DNA from 3 places in the Neomoorella glycerini genome. Region 2 is predicted to be linked to each of the others. Evidence: riboswitches for the same ligand, from Rfam matches in the RefSeq annotation. Region 2 holds a riboswitch; each other region holds the start of a gene.
What was found. Region 2 has a riboswitch for cobalamin ahead of MGLY_RS16990 (ribonucleoside triphosphate reductase). Riboswitches for the same ligand answer to the same signal wherever they lie in the genome.
Positions count from the first base shown of each region.

Region 1: another riboswitch for cobalamin. It lies ahead of cobU (bifunctional adenosylcobinamide kinase/adenosylcobinamide-phosphate guanylyltransferase); the one in region 2 lies ahead of MGLY_RS16990 (ribonucleoside triphosphate reductase).
Region 3: another riboswitch for cobalamin. It lies ahead of MGLY_RS16280 (ABC transporter substrate-binding protein); the one in region 2 lies ahead of MGLY_RS16990 (ribonucleoside triphosphate reductase).

Region 1 covers NZ_CP046244.1:2,835,723-2,840,368, reverse strand. The annotation lists gene cbiT (precorrin-6Y C5,15-methyltransferase (decarboxylating) subunit CbiT) at 1-174, opposite strand, end outside; gene cbiE (precorrin-6y C5,15-methyltransferase (decarboxylating) subunit CbiE) at 161-811, opposite strand; gene cbiD (cobalt-precorrin-5B (C(1))-methyltransferase CbiD) at 801-1,898, opposite strand; gene cobU (bifunctional adenosylcobinamide kinase/adenosylcobinamide-phosphate guanylyltransferase) at 1,929-2,546, opposite strand; cobalamin riboswitch at 2,634-2,807, opposite strand; gene MGLY_RS14195 (translation initiation factor 2) at 2,837-3,103, opposite strand; gene MGLY_RS14190 (PHP domain-containing protein) at 3,152-3,994, opposite strand; gene MGLY_RS14185 (TIGR00282 family metallophosphoesterase) at 4,091-4,646, opposite strand, start outside.
Region 2 covers NZ_CP046244.1:3,411,916-3,416,561, forward strand. The annotation lists gene MGLY_RS16985 (anaerobic ribonucleoside-triphosphate reductase activating protein) at 1-556, opposite strand, end outside; gene MGLY_RS16990 (ribonucleoside triphosphate reductase) at 578-2,662, opposite strand; cobalamin riboswitch at 2,771-2,936, opposite strand; gene MGLY_RS16995 (MerR family transcriptional regulator) at 3,037-3,420, opposite strand; gene MGLY_RS18945 (MerR family transcriptional regulator) at 3,656-3,961, shown strand; gene MGLY_RS17005 ((Fe-S)-binding protein) at 4,077-4,646, shown strand, end outside.
Region 3 covers NZ_CP046244.1:3,259,853-3,264,498, reverse strand. The annotation lists gene MGLY_RS16290 (hypothetical protein) at 1-270, shown strand, start outside; gene MGLY_RS16285 (ISLre2 family transposase) at 613-2,043, shown strand; cobalamin riboswitch at 2,306-2,499, shown strand; gene MGLY_RS16280 (ABC transporter substrate-binding protein) at 2,841-4,199, shown strand; gene nikB (nickel ABC transporter permease) at 4,199-4,646, shown strand, end outside.

The DNA.
Region 1 (4,646 bases), 580 kb from region 2:
AACGGCCAGGGTCCCGGTTCCAGAGCCAACATCATAAACGATCATACCCGGACCCAAACGGGCTTTGGCCAGGGTAAGGATGCGGACTTCCTCTTTCGTCAGGGGGACCTGGCTGCGGCTAAAGTAATGGTCAGGTATCCCCGGCGTGCTGTAGGGCCAGTTAATCCGGTTCATAACCGGCTATCACCACCCCGGGCCTGGTTAAGGGCTGCCGGGCCAGTTCGGCTGCCGTCAGCCAGATTGTTTGCTCCTGATCGCTACCCAGGTCGGTACCCACCCACAACTTTATCCTGGCGAGGCCGTGGTCGGCCAGGTATTTACCTATAGCTGCCGGTGTGTTAGCCCCGCCGGTCAACATGGCCAGCCTCGCTTTCCCGGCAGCCAGCCGGGGCAGGTATGGTTCCAGGATCTCCAGGGAGCGTCCATGGCAGCTCAGGAAAGTGGCATCTTCCCAGCCCTGCATCAGGCGAGCAAAGGCCAGCTGGACGGAACTGATACCGGGGATAACGTTAATTTTTTCTCCGGGAAACTGGCGCTTGAGCCACGAGAGGAGGCTGTAAAAGCCGGGGTCCCCTGATACCAGTATAGCCGCCGGGCGGCCGCGTATTTGTAACAGAAAGGAACGTAATCCTTCCAGGTCGCCAGTGATCACCCTTTTCTCGCACTCCAAATCTTGAAAAAGGCTCAAAGCCCGGGGGCCACCGATAAGTACTTCGGCCGCAGCCGCAGCCCGGCGGGCCGCCGGCGTCAGGTATTCCTGGTTGCCGGGTCCAACCCCGATGACGGTCAGCCACCGGCCTTCAGCTCCCATGACCCCACGCCTCCAGTATTTGCCGGGCCATCCCATCCCAGCCTATAATTTCTCCCTGCAGGTTTAGCATAACCGTGCCCACTGTGAGTTCTCCACGGACAAGGGCCTCCGACCGCTGGCTGGCCCGGGCCGCCAGGGAGTCCCAGAACTCCCTCCCCAGGCCATGGTTGCGGATAATTTCCTGGGCAGCCTCAACTGTAGTTACCTCTAAAAGCTGCTGGACTACTTCCCGGGATGCCCCCCGCGCCGCGGCCCAGGCGGCCAGAATTTCCTGGCGGGCATCGGCCAGGCGACTGTGGGTATAAAAGATACCTCCTGCCACCTTGATGAGCTTGCCGCCATGCCCCCACAGGAGCACCTGCTTCACCCCGCGCTCGGCGCAGGCCTCCAGCATGTAGCCAATAAAGTTGCTGGTTAAAACAATGGCCGTAGCCGGTAGATGATAGCGTTCCTCGGCCTGGCGTTGCCCCAGGCGGCCGGGGGTCAGGATGAGGGTTTCCCAGCCGGCAGCCAGGGCGACATCAATCTGGGGTACCAGGGAGGTACGGTAGGCCTCTTCGGACATGGGTTCGACAATGCCGGTAGTGCCCAGGATAGAAAGACCGCCCTCAATCCCCAGGCGGGGGTTGAGGGTCCGCCGGGCCAGTTCTTCGCCACCGGGGATGCTGATCTCCAGTTCCAGGCCCTGGCCGGGCGGGGTTACATCGGCTACTGCCGCGGTAATCATTTGCCTGGGAACAGGGTTAATGGCCGGTTCCCCTGGAGGTATGGCCAGGCCGGGGCGGGTTACTGTCCCGACGCCGGCCCCGCCGCGTAAAGTCAATCCCCCGCCAGTTTTCCGGGCGCGGACATGGATGGCAGCCCCGTGGGTAACGTCAGGGTCATCACCGGCGTCTTTAAACACCACGGCTTCGGCCCAGTCCGGGCCATGATGGACAGTAACCGGTAGAGTGACCTTTTCTCCCCGGGGCAGGGTAAGGGTAACCTCCCGCACCAGCTGCTTCTGCCATAAAGCCAGGGCCGCCGCCCTGGCTGCTGCTGCCGCGCAGGTACCTGTGGTATAGCCCCGCCGTAATTCCTTCTGCAACGATTTTTCCTCCAGGCAGCGTTTATCTCTTTAGTTTCCTGTGGATTTCCGGGGAAATTCCTCCCCGGCAGCAGCGTCCCTTTTATTATCCTTTAAAACCAGGGGCAGCCCCGCCACCACCAGGTAGACCCGGTCGGCCCGGCTGGCTATCTCCTGGTTGGCCAGGCCCAGGAGGTCCCGGAAAACCCGGCCCAGGGGATAGGGAGGAATGAGTCCCATTCCCACTTCTTCAGTAACAATAATTACCCGCGCCGGTACCTGCCAGGCTACGACCGCCAGTTCCCTGACTTTAACCATGATGGCTTCTATAGCCGCTATATTTTTTTCCCAGCTATCTTCTGCTTCAATTGTTTCCTGGCTCAAAAGGTTGCTAATCCACATGCCCAGACTATCAAGGATGATGGTACCGGCACGCTGGCCTTCCCTGGCTACGGCTTCCGTTACGGCCAGGGGAACTTCTACCGTCTGCCAGCCGGCCGGCCTCCGGCGCCGGTGCATGTCCACCCGGGCAGCCATTTCTGCATCGCCCACGGTAGCCGTGGCCAGGTAGACTACCTTTGCGCCCCCGGCAGCAGCCAGCTCTTCGGCCAGGCGGCTTTTGCCACTCCTGGCACCCCCGGTTACCATGATTAACGAGCCGTATCCCAAGGTATGGCCTCCTAAATCCTAAAATAAAAACTCCAGCCCCCCACGAAGTAGCTGGAGTTACATAACCTAACTTGCGGCCCCTTAACGCGAGGGTGAAATGAACAGGCAGGTTTCCTGGCTCCGGCTCCTTGCCTGGCTTCGCCTTCCCGGTATAATACCAGTGGCCTTGAAGCAGGCTCCCCGGTTACAGTGGCGCGACCGCTCAGGATTTACACCTGATTCCCTTTTAACCTGTCAGGCACCTGTTCCCTATTAAGTTAATTATAGTATAAATCGTCCCCTCCTATCAGTCAAGCCCTGGGCAACGATAGACCCTGGAGCTTATTGGTGAGCAAAACCAGCTCTTTATTCTTTTCCCAGATGGCCCGGGCGTAGCGCCGGTTGCGGAGCTGGATCTGTTCCTTTTCCTGGCGCAGGCGATTTACCAGTTCCCACTTTTCGGCTTCGCTTTTTTCCACCAGGCGCATCAGGACACGCCGGCTGACCCTTAATTGTTCCACCTTGCTTTCCAGCTCTTGAATGCGCCGGTAAAGGGCACCTGCATCATTGCCAGCCAACGGCCCCACCCCCCTCATTATTAGTTTGCTAAAATATATGCCCGGAAGTCAAACCTTAGTCGCTTGAGCTTTAATCTTTTCGGCCCGCCTCTGTAATTGCTCCAGTTCGATTGTGCCCACCTGGCAGGCTCCCAGGTCGGCATGGCTGCTATCAACTATGCCGTGGAAATCCGACCCGCCGGTTACTACCAGGTTATACCGTGATGCCAGTTCCAGGTAACGCCCGGTGGCAGCGGCATCGTGGTGGGGATAGTAAGCTTCAATACCCTGCAAGCCGCTGCCCACCAGGGCAGGAATAAGACCATCGGCCCGGCTTATGCCCGGGTGGGCCAAAACCGGAACCCCTCTAGCCTTTAATATTACCTCCACAGCCCGGGCAGGTGAGACTTTGGCCCGCGGGACATAAGCAGGCCGGCCCCGCTCCAGCAAAGTTCGGAAGGCAAACTCCACCGATGGTACATAACCCTTGCGAACTAGAACGGCCGCAATATGGGGACGGCCCATGGCCTCGCCCCGCACTTCCTGCTCTACCTCACCCATGCTAATATCATAACCCAGCTCTTTAAGCCGGCCTACCATCCTGGCCGTACGCCGGTAACGCGCCTGGCGCATTGTTTCCAGGAAAGCCAGCAAACTTTCCTTTTGCCAGTCGATATAATAACCCAGGATATGGATCTCCCCTTCTTCCCATTCGGTGCTCAGTTCGACCCCGGCAATTACCTTAACGCCATAACTGTTTCCGGCAGCCAGTGCCTCTGCCAGGCCGGCTACCGTATCATGGTCGGTAACACCCAGGGCCGTTAACCCTTTTGTCTTCGCCAGGCTGATTAGTTCAGTGGGTGACAGCCGGCCGTCGGAGGCCGTAGTATGGGTATGTAAATCAGCTGCCATCTTTACCCGGCTCCAATCTTTTGCTAGTTATTGTAACACAAAAGCCTGCCCTCCTTACCGGTAAGCAGGCTTTTTTAGCGTTGTTTGATGGTTAACTTATGCCGGCCCATAGTGTTGCAACCGCTGGATAGCGGTTGCCCGGCCGGTACCGGGATCAATATCTATCAGGACAGCTTCCAACTGAATAATTCCACCAGCTACTTCAAAACGCACCGGCAACTGGGTAAGAAATTTTTTAACGATAAGCTCTGTCTTCACCCCCAGGACAGAATCCCTGGGGCCGGTCATGCCTACATCGGTAATATAGGCCGTCCCCTGGGGCAGGACCCGGGCATCAGCCGTCTGGATATGGGTATGGGTCCCGATGACGGCACTTACCAGGCCGTCCAGGTACCAGCCCAGGGCAACCTTTTCCGAAGTTGCTTCAGCATGGAAGTCTACTAAAATGATGCGGGTTAGCGCACCGATTTCTTCAGCCAGGCGGCGTCCCAGGCGAAAAGGACACTCCAGGGGTGCTAGAAACACCCGCCCCGATAAATTAATAATTCCTACCTGCAGGTTTTCCTTAGCCTTTACCAGGGTATAGCCCCGGCCGGGGGTACCGGCAGGATAATTGGCCGGCCGGACAATGCGCTCATCCTCCTCCAGGAGG
Region 2 (4,646 bases):
AACGCCGTGCTCCCCGCAGCAGCCGGCCTATGGCCAGGAGATCTTCCTCCAGTAACAGGCCGGGAACTACCGTGGTACGAAATTCGTAAGCGATCCTACTATTTTTAATGAGGGCAATGCTTTCCCTGACAGACTCCAGATCAACCTTAGTACCGGCTAAAAGGTTATACTTCCCCGGCGGCGCTTTCACGTCCATGGCCACGTAGTCCAGGAGGCCATCAGTCAGTAGTCTGGCCAGAATTCCCGGGTGCGTGCCGTTGGTATCCAGTTTGACTTTAAAACCGCAGGATTTCAGGGAGCGGATAAATTCCTCCAGGCCTGGCGCCAGGGTTGGCTCTCCTCCGGTTATACAAACGGCCTGCACCCAGGAGCGGCGCCGACTCAACAGGTTTAAAACCTCCTCAGGGCTGATTTCCGGCAAAGTAAAAGGACGTAGCACCAGGTCGGCATTGTGGCACCAGGGGCAGCGGAAATTGCACCCGCCATAAAAGACGGTGGTGCAGACCTCGCCGGGGAAGTCCACCAGGCTCGTTAACTGGATGCCTCTAATGGTTATGGGTACCGCCCCCTTAAAACATCAGGTGACAGGACGGAAGCTCCGCCGCTCCCGGAACTCTTCCTGCTTGCCTTTATTCCAGTTCTTTACCGGCCGGTAATAGCCGACGATCCGGCTCCAGACCTCCGTCTCCCGGCCGCATTCCGGGCATGTCCACTGCTCGCCGGAAAGATACCCGTGCTCGGGGCAGATGCTGAAGGTAGGCGTAATGGTTAAATACGGCAGGCGGAAATTATGCATCACCGTCTGCAGAAAACGCCGGCAGGTGGCGGTATCAGTCACCCTTTCCCCCAGGTAGGCATGAAAGACCGTGCCACCGGTGTATTTCAGCTGCAACTCGTCCTGGTGCTCCAGGGCGGTAAAAACGTCGTCGGTGTAGCCGACCGGCAGGTGGGTGGAATTGGTGTAATACGGTTCGTTGGCACCGGAAGTGATAATATCAGGATAAAGGCGCCTGTCCAGCCGGGCCAGACGGTAAGAAGTGCCTTCCGCCGGCGTGGCTTCCAGGTTGAAGAGCTGGCCGGTTTCCACCTGGTAGGTGGCCAGGACAGAACGCATGAAGTCCAGGATTTCCAAAGCCAGGCCCCTTCCCTCGCGGGTGTCTATGCCTTTCCCCCAAAAGTTTAAGAGGGCCTCGTGCATGCCGACAATGCCGATGGTATTGAAATGGTTCTCCCAGTACCTGCCGAAGCGTTCTTTAACCCGCCGCAGGTAGAACCGGGAGTAAGGATAAAGCCCCTGCTCCGTCAGCTTCTCCAGGATGTTGCGCTTGAGGAGCAGGCTTTCCTTTGCCAGGTCCATCTTCGCCTTTAAGCTGCTGAAGAACTCTTCTTTAGTTGCGGAAAGGTAACCCAGGCGCGGCAAATTTATGGTCACCACGCCGCACGACCCCGTAAGAGGGTTGGCGCCGAAAAGTCCGCCGCCGCGTTTCTTGAGTTCCCGGTGATCCAGTCGCAGATGACAGCACATGCTGCGGACATCCTCGGGCTTTAAATCGGAGTTGATAAAGTTGGCGAAGTAGGGGATGCCGTATTTGGCCGTCATGGCCATGATCTTGTTTGCCACCGGGCTTTCCCAGGGAAAATCAGGCGTGATGTTGTACGTGGGTATGGGGAAGGTAAAAATGCGGCCCCGGGCATCCCCCGCCATCATCACCTCGCAAAAGGCCATATTCAGCCAGTCCATCTCTTGCTGAAAGTCGCCGTAGCATTCCTCGCGCCGCTCGCCACCGATAATGACCGGCTCGCCGGCTAAAACCTGCGGCACGACCACATCCATGGTCAGGTTGACAAAGGGTGTCTGGAAGCCCACCCTGGTGGGCACATTGAGGTTAAAGATAAACTCCTGCAGGGCCTGCTTGACTTCCCGGTAGTCCAGGCCGTCGTAACGGATAAAGGGAGCGAGGTAGGTGTCGAAACTGGAAAAGGCCTGGGCCCCGGCGGCTTCCCCCTGCAAGGTATAAAAGAAATTGGCTATCTGCCCCAGGGCCGTCCGGAAATGCCGGGGCGGCGCGCTTTCCACCTTTTGCCCCACGCCGGCAAAGCCGCTTTCCAGCAGATCGGCCAGGTCCCAGCCACAGCAATAGGGCGCCAGCAACCCCAGGTCGTGGATATGGAGATCGCCCCTTTCATGGGCCTCGCGGATGGCCGGCGGGTAGACCTTTTCCAGCCAGTACCGGGAACTGACGGCAGCAATGATATGGTTGTTGAGGCCCTGGAGGGAATAATTCATGTTGCTGTTCTCATTAATCCGCCAGTCCTGGCCGTCAAGGTAGCCCTGGACCATTTCCTGCACGTTAACCAGGAGGTGGCGGAAATCCCGCCATTCCGCATGTTGTTGCCGGTAAAGGATATAGGCCTTGGCCGTCCGGGCATGGCCGTTCTCAATTAATACTTTTTCTACCAGGTCCTGCACGTCTTCGACGGTAGGCAGCCTGTCGACAAATTTTTCCGCTAGAAGGGCCGTCACCTGGTTGGCCAGCCGGCTAGCCAGGCGGCGGTCCTGGCCCCCGACAGCCAGGGCCGCTTTGTAAATAGCATTGATAATCCTTTCCTCGTCAAAGTCCACTACCCGGCCGTCGCGCTTGATGATCTTCCTGGGTATCATGATAAAATTTTAATCTCCTTTCGCCTGCCTGAATTAAAAACCCCAACCACGCCTGCGTAGCTGGGGTAAATTTCTCCCTTTACCTCACCTTCACCATGGCCGTGGTTTAACGGTGCAATCCCACGGGCAGGTCTCCTGGCTCGGGTTCAACGCTCCCTGCTGCCTTCCCGGGTTTAGACCCCAGTGGCTCCTTTAGCAGGTACTCCCCCTCACAGTGGCGGCACCGCGCCGGACTTGCACCGGCTTCCCTGGCACCCGCGAGAATCGTTTTCTGGTAATGTTCGACAAAGAAGAGGCAAATTCCTGCCGTTATAACTATCTCCCCTGGTCAATAATGGTTTTTATTCACCAGGAGCTATTTTTTCCTGTTGGAATTACTTTATTTCCCGGCTTCTATGGGGGCATGTATTACAAAGGGAGGGATCGTCAAAGGAGATCTGGCAGTAAGTCCCTTCCTCCTTCCAGCATGGCTTGGCGCACCCTATGCGTTCAGTCTTACGGGAGCAGGCCGGGCAGTCCTCATATAACCAGCAAGGATAAAAAGCCAGGTAGTGTTTGATGGAGTTTAAATTAAAGCCTTTATCGATGAGCTTTTGAATGAAGCGCAGCCGTTTCAAGTCATTATTTGAGTAAAGGCGCCGCCCGTTCTTGCGTGCGGGCTGGATGAGTTTATGTCTTTCCCAGACCCGCAGGGTGCCCGGCTGTATGCCCAGTAAATCGGCGACCACGCTGATGGTATATAACATTTGTTCCGGCATGGGAAGCCGCCTCGCTTAACAATCAGGTTATAATTATTTACAGTTTTATTTTACGTTAACTTATCATCCCAGATCAAGTATCGCTTTTCTCCTTTTGAGAACATATTTTTGCTATATCTAAATAACTTTGCTGTAATATTTTTTATAAGTTTATTGACATGATTATGTTCAAGAAATATGATATAAGTAAGATCAATAGTAAGCGGGGCGAAGAAGGCCGGTGTATCCCATCGGTATGGTTATCCAGGTCTTAGATATTTCTCCCCACCGCCTGCGTCGCTGGGAACGAAAGGGACTGGTCGTTCCCACGAGAAAAAACGGCCGGCGCTGCTATTCGGAACTGGATTTACAGCGGTTAATGTTTATTAAGCGCCTCCTTGATGGCAAGCACTGCCGGCTTGCAAACCTCCCCCATTATCTCGCCTTTTACCCCTGCTGGCAGGACGGTAAATGTATAAGCACCCCTCTAAAAGAGCCACATGAAGGGGCGCGTCCTTGCTGGCAAAAGAAAAACTGGTATTGCCCGGGACAGGTCCCATAACATCAAGACTGGCTACCAGTTCCACCGGAAAGTATAGTCAGGGTTACAAGGCAAGGAAATATCCGTTTTTTAACTTCTAGCACCATTCATTAAATTTTATACAGGAGTGTTGTTTATGTCCATTTTGCTGGCTGCAGAAGTGCCTGGCCCTGCAAAAATCTCCCGGGCCATGGGCGGGGCCAGCCTGCAGGCCTGCCTGGCCTGCGGCGTGTGCACCGGCGGCTGCCCTGCCGGCAACATCGGCGCACCGGTAGACCCCCGTAAAATGGTGCGCCTGCTCCTGCTGGGGATGGAAGACCGGCTCCTGGCGTCAGATATGATCTGGCTGTGCACCATGTGCGGCCGCTGTACAGTCTACTGCCCGGTGGGTGTGAATATGGGTGACCTGGTCCGGGCCGTGCGGTCGAAACTGGCGGCAGAAGGCCGCGTCCCCGTAAACCTGCAGAAAGTGGTAGACCTGGCTCTAGAGTCCGGCAATAATATGGGGATCAGCCAGGAGGATTACCTCGACACCCTGGACTGGATGCAGGAAGAGCTCCAGGCGGAGTTCGGCAGTGAGGCGGAAATACCCGTTGATAAGAAGGACGCCAGGATATTGTACGTTATCAACCCGCGGGAAGCGAAGTTCTTCCCCCTCTCCATCCTGGCGGCGGCCAAAGTGTTCCATGCCGCCGGCGAAAGCTGG
Region 3 (4,646 bases), 150 kb from region 2:
ATCCTGGTAGAAAAACATCAAGGTTATCAGTATGAACATGCTTTCTCTCTGAACTGGACGGCAATGAAAAACTGGCATTTGCTTATGCACCTGGGACATCTGTTAAATATCTTGACACTACATACGGAAGCCCTGGTGGAGAAAGTTCGACAATTGGGCTTCAGGGGAACCCTTAAGTTCCTCCGGGAGACTTGGAGCAACCCCTGGATTGATCGCGACCAATTGTTGGCTCTCTGCACTAAGCCGCCCAGAATACGCTTGGCCTTTTGAAACTTTAATCTCTGCGTCAGCGACAACTTAATTCTTTACCTTCAAGTAGCTTATAGCCGCTTACATAAAGATGGCTTGCTTTGCTGTACTCAATTTTACCCCTCTTTTTTCCTGTTCGGAGCTTTTTTATCGTTTATAGAGGGTACCTACCTCCCCTTTTTGAGTTCTCACTGTTCGTTCGCCTGATTTTGGTCCCTGAACTTTGTCTTTATATATTTTCATGCGTCAGCACTGTATCAAAACGTTAGTGTAAAATTACAGTAGGCAGGAGGAAAAAGGAGCAAAAAAGAGAAAAGAGACCTCACAAGAAGAAAAACACCGTAAAAGGAGTGAGGTCTCTTTATGGTAAACGGTAATACCAGTACCGCTACCATCTTTAGTTTATTAGATGGTATCGAGAATTTCAACACTCTAGAAGAAGTTATCCTGCAAATAGCCAGGCGATTATTGGTAGCCGTACTGGAAGCCCTGGATGATGCCCTTATGCCAGCAAAACCCAAGAGATATAGGATAGCTGGCTTCCGCTACCGCACAATCACCTGCCTGTACGGGGATATAACCTTTAAGCGCCGACTATATGTCAAAGCGACGCGCAAAAAGAAAAGAGGCGAGGGAAGGTTTCTGTTAGACGAAGCCCTGAACTTACGCCAAGGAAAGCGCCTGACAGGAAGACTGCTCAAATTAGCCGTATCGCTGGCAACCCGGTTACCCTTCAGGCAGGCAGCGGAAATAATGGCCGAAGCAGGGATGGGCCAATTAAGCCATATGACCATCCATAGCGAAGTAAAACGAAATGGACTGGAACAAAAAGGACTGCAAGAAGCCCTGCGCAACAAGCTATTCGTGAGCGGGGAAGAGCCCCAAGGCAAAAAGAAAAAAGTACCGGCACTATTTATCGAAGCCGATGGCATAATGATTCCCCTGCAAAGGAGCAAGCAAGAGCGGATAGAAGTAAAAGTAGGAATAGTATACGAAGGGTGGATAGAAAAAGGGAATGCCCGGCATCTCAAGAACCCGCGGGTAGTAATGGGCATCTATGAAGATGGAGAACAATTTTGGGAAGCCCTCACCACGGAAATAGCCAGGTACTACGAGATAGACGAAAAAACAATATATGTGGTCAATGGCGACGGAGCCAGCTGGATCCAGAAGACAGCCAAAGAACAGTTACCAGGAGCCATTGTACAATTGGACCGCTACCACCTCCACCGGGATATAAGGCAGGCTTATGGGAACGAAACAGCGCGAGGATTAATGGAGATTTTAGCCAAAGGTCAAGAGCAGGTCTTTTTGGACACCATGGAAGCACTCATAGAAGAAGCACCGAACCGCAAAAACAAGCAACAACGCCAAAAAGTATATGACTACTGTCAAAGATATCGCGATAACCTGTTAGATTACCGCTTGCGGTTACCACGACAACTGGAAGGGCTAAAGTTATACGGGATGGGCGTAGCCGAAACAACAGTAGACAAAAAAATAGCCATTCGCATGAAAAAGAGGGGAATGAGCTGGAGCGAAGCAGGAGCAACGGCCATGGTAGCATTACTTATGCTCAAAGCCAATGGAGAATTAGCCGCATGGCTAGAAAAGAAGATGCCACAAGTAGAAAAGAATCCCGTTAAAGTAATAAAAGAAAAGAAGATAGTTAAAGAAGACGTAGAAGCATGGTTAAGGAAGAGAGTACCAGCCCTTGTTGGCCCTGAGGCGGGAACAGATTGGGTTAAATATACCTTGAGGCAACTAACAAGAATTAGTGGAGCTATATTCTAACCCCTTTTCCGGCTTAATTAGAGCAGGCAGTAATTCGCGAAGCCTGTCAAGGTCGCCGTAGGCGGCCGCAGGCTTTAACCTTGACAGGCGCAGAGAATTACTGCACAATACTCCGGAGCCGGAAAAGGTGTTGGATATATATGGGATTTTTATGTGAGGTCTCTTTTTGCCTACTACATCTTGACACGTACTATCAAAACCCTGACCGTAGACAAACGTCATCAATCATGCTAAACTTAATATTAAATTTATTAAATTTATGTATATCAGCTGAGGAACGGGTGCTTTTACCTCGAGGGGTAAAAGTTAAAAGGGAAGCCGGTGCGAATCCGGCGCGGTCCCGCCACTGTAAAGGTGAGGAGCCCCACCCATGGGTCACTGGGCTTTTATAGCCTGGGAAGACGTGGGGTGCCAATGAACCTGAGCCAGGAAACCTGCCTGTTGCCCTTTGCCTGACCAACCTGCGCGGATAGGGAGGTGAGTTTTTATTTTGCATTTTTGCCGGCAGGAAAACATGGATTTTATGTTGCTTTAAAGAACCTTAAAAAGGAGGATTGCTATTTATGCATAAGTGGTCTAAATCAATTTTTTATAGACCTGCTAAAAGCAGTAGTTTAGTTGTATTGATGATTCTTTTTTTAATTATAAGCCTTCCCTTGTTTATCTCTGGTTGTACACGGGAAAGCAAAGAAGTTACTGCAGAAGTTGTTCTGGCCGCTCCACGTGACCTTGCGCCCGGAGCTAAAGACCCTTATTATACTAGCTCTATTCTTCATGTTTGGGAGCCACTTATTACCTTGGATAATCACGGGCAACCGGCGCCGTGCCTGGCCGAGGCCTGGGAGATGTCCCGCGATGGCCGGGAATGGACGTTTAAGCTCCGCCAGGGCGTAAAGTTCCATGATGGCGTTGCTTTTGATGCCGATGCCGTTATTGCTAATTTTAATCGTTACCAGAAGATCAGCCCGCGGACATCGCCCTTTTATTCATTTAACATCAAAGAAGCTTATCCGGGGTTGAAGCAGGTTGTTAAAATTGATACTTACACCGTGCGCCTCACTTTCGAAAAACCCCAGCCCACTTTGCCTTTCAGGATGGTTAACTTTTATAGTGCCATTTTCAGCCCACGTAATTTTAATGATAACGGCGACTTTAATAGCCTGCCGATGGGTACAGGTCCGTTTAAACTGGTAGAACATAAAAAAGACCAGTATGCTTTGCTGGAAGCATATGAGAATTACTGGGGCAAGGCGGCCAAGACAAAACGCATCCGGGTGAGAGTGATACCGGAACCCGAAACGCGGCTGGCGGCGCTTAGAGCGGAAGAAATTATGGGGGTAATGGATCTGGGAGCCATCCAGCCTGCCCAGGCCAGGGATTTGCTCAAGGACAACCGTTTTGCCGTGTCTTCCGCCCCTTCAACTATTACCCATTATATAATGACCAACGGCACCAAGCCGCCTTTTAACGATGTCCGTATGCGCAAGGCTTTAAGCCTGCTGGTTGACCGGGACTTTATTGTAAAAGAGTTATATTATGGTTACGGCACGCCGGCAGGCAGCATGCTCAGCAACGCTTCTCCTTTCCATTCGGACCTTAAACCCGAGTACAACCCGGAAGAAGCGAAGCGGCTCGCCCGGGAAACCCTGGGGAATAAGAAAGAGAAAGTAGTAGTGATAATTCCCACCTATGCCCTGGACCGGTATCCTTATAAAGCCCAGGCAGAGCTAGTCCAATCTTACTTAAAACAGCTTGGCCTGGATGCCGAAATCCGGGTGCTGGATGGGGCAGCCTTTAACGAAGCTATGAAAAAGGGAGATTATCATATTGCCTTACGTATTCAAGGGCTCCCCAATGGTGAACCTGATACCCTTTTCCGCTGGTTTGCGACGAGCAAAGGGGCTTCCAACGTAAACTATAGCTTGGGATATAACAATCCCGAGGTTGACAATTTGATAGCAAAGGCTGAACAGGAACTGGATATTAAACGACGTAAAGAGATTTATAATCGTATCCAGGAAATAACAGCCAGGGAACTACCGATTATACCCCTTTTCTATGATGTTAACCTGATCGCTTACAATAAGCGCTTGCGCGGCTATGAAGCCGCTATTTACGGCACTACCTTGCCGGAAATGGAGCTGGCATCAAGGTGATGTATATTTTGCGACGCCTGGGGGCCGGTATCCCAACCCTTCTAGGAATAACACTTATTGCTTTTCTGCTGGGGGTAATCGCCCCCGGGGACCCGGCGGCAGAAGTCCTGCGGCTGGGCGGGATGACTGAACCTACCCAGGAGGAGATCCAGGCCATGCGGCAGCAAATGGGCCTGGATAAACCCTTGCCGGTACAGTATATGAATTGGGTAGGCAGGGCTTTGCAGGGAGATCTGGGAACTTCATATATGACCGGAAGGCCGGTGGCTGGCGAGCTTTTGAGCCGGCTGCCGGCTACTGCTTTGCTTGCCCTTGCCGCAGTTACTTTTGCCGTTTTGTTTGGCATCCCGCTGGGTGTCTTGATGGCGATTAAGAGCGACACCTTCATGGACCATCTGGGAAGGGCGGGCGCCCTTACGCTAACTTCTATGCCAGGTTTCTGGCTCG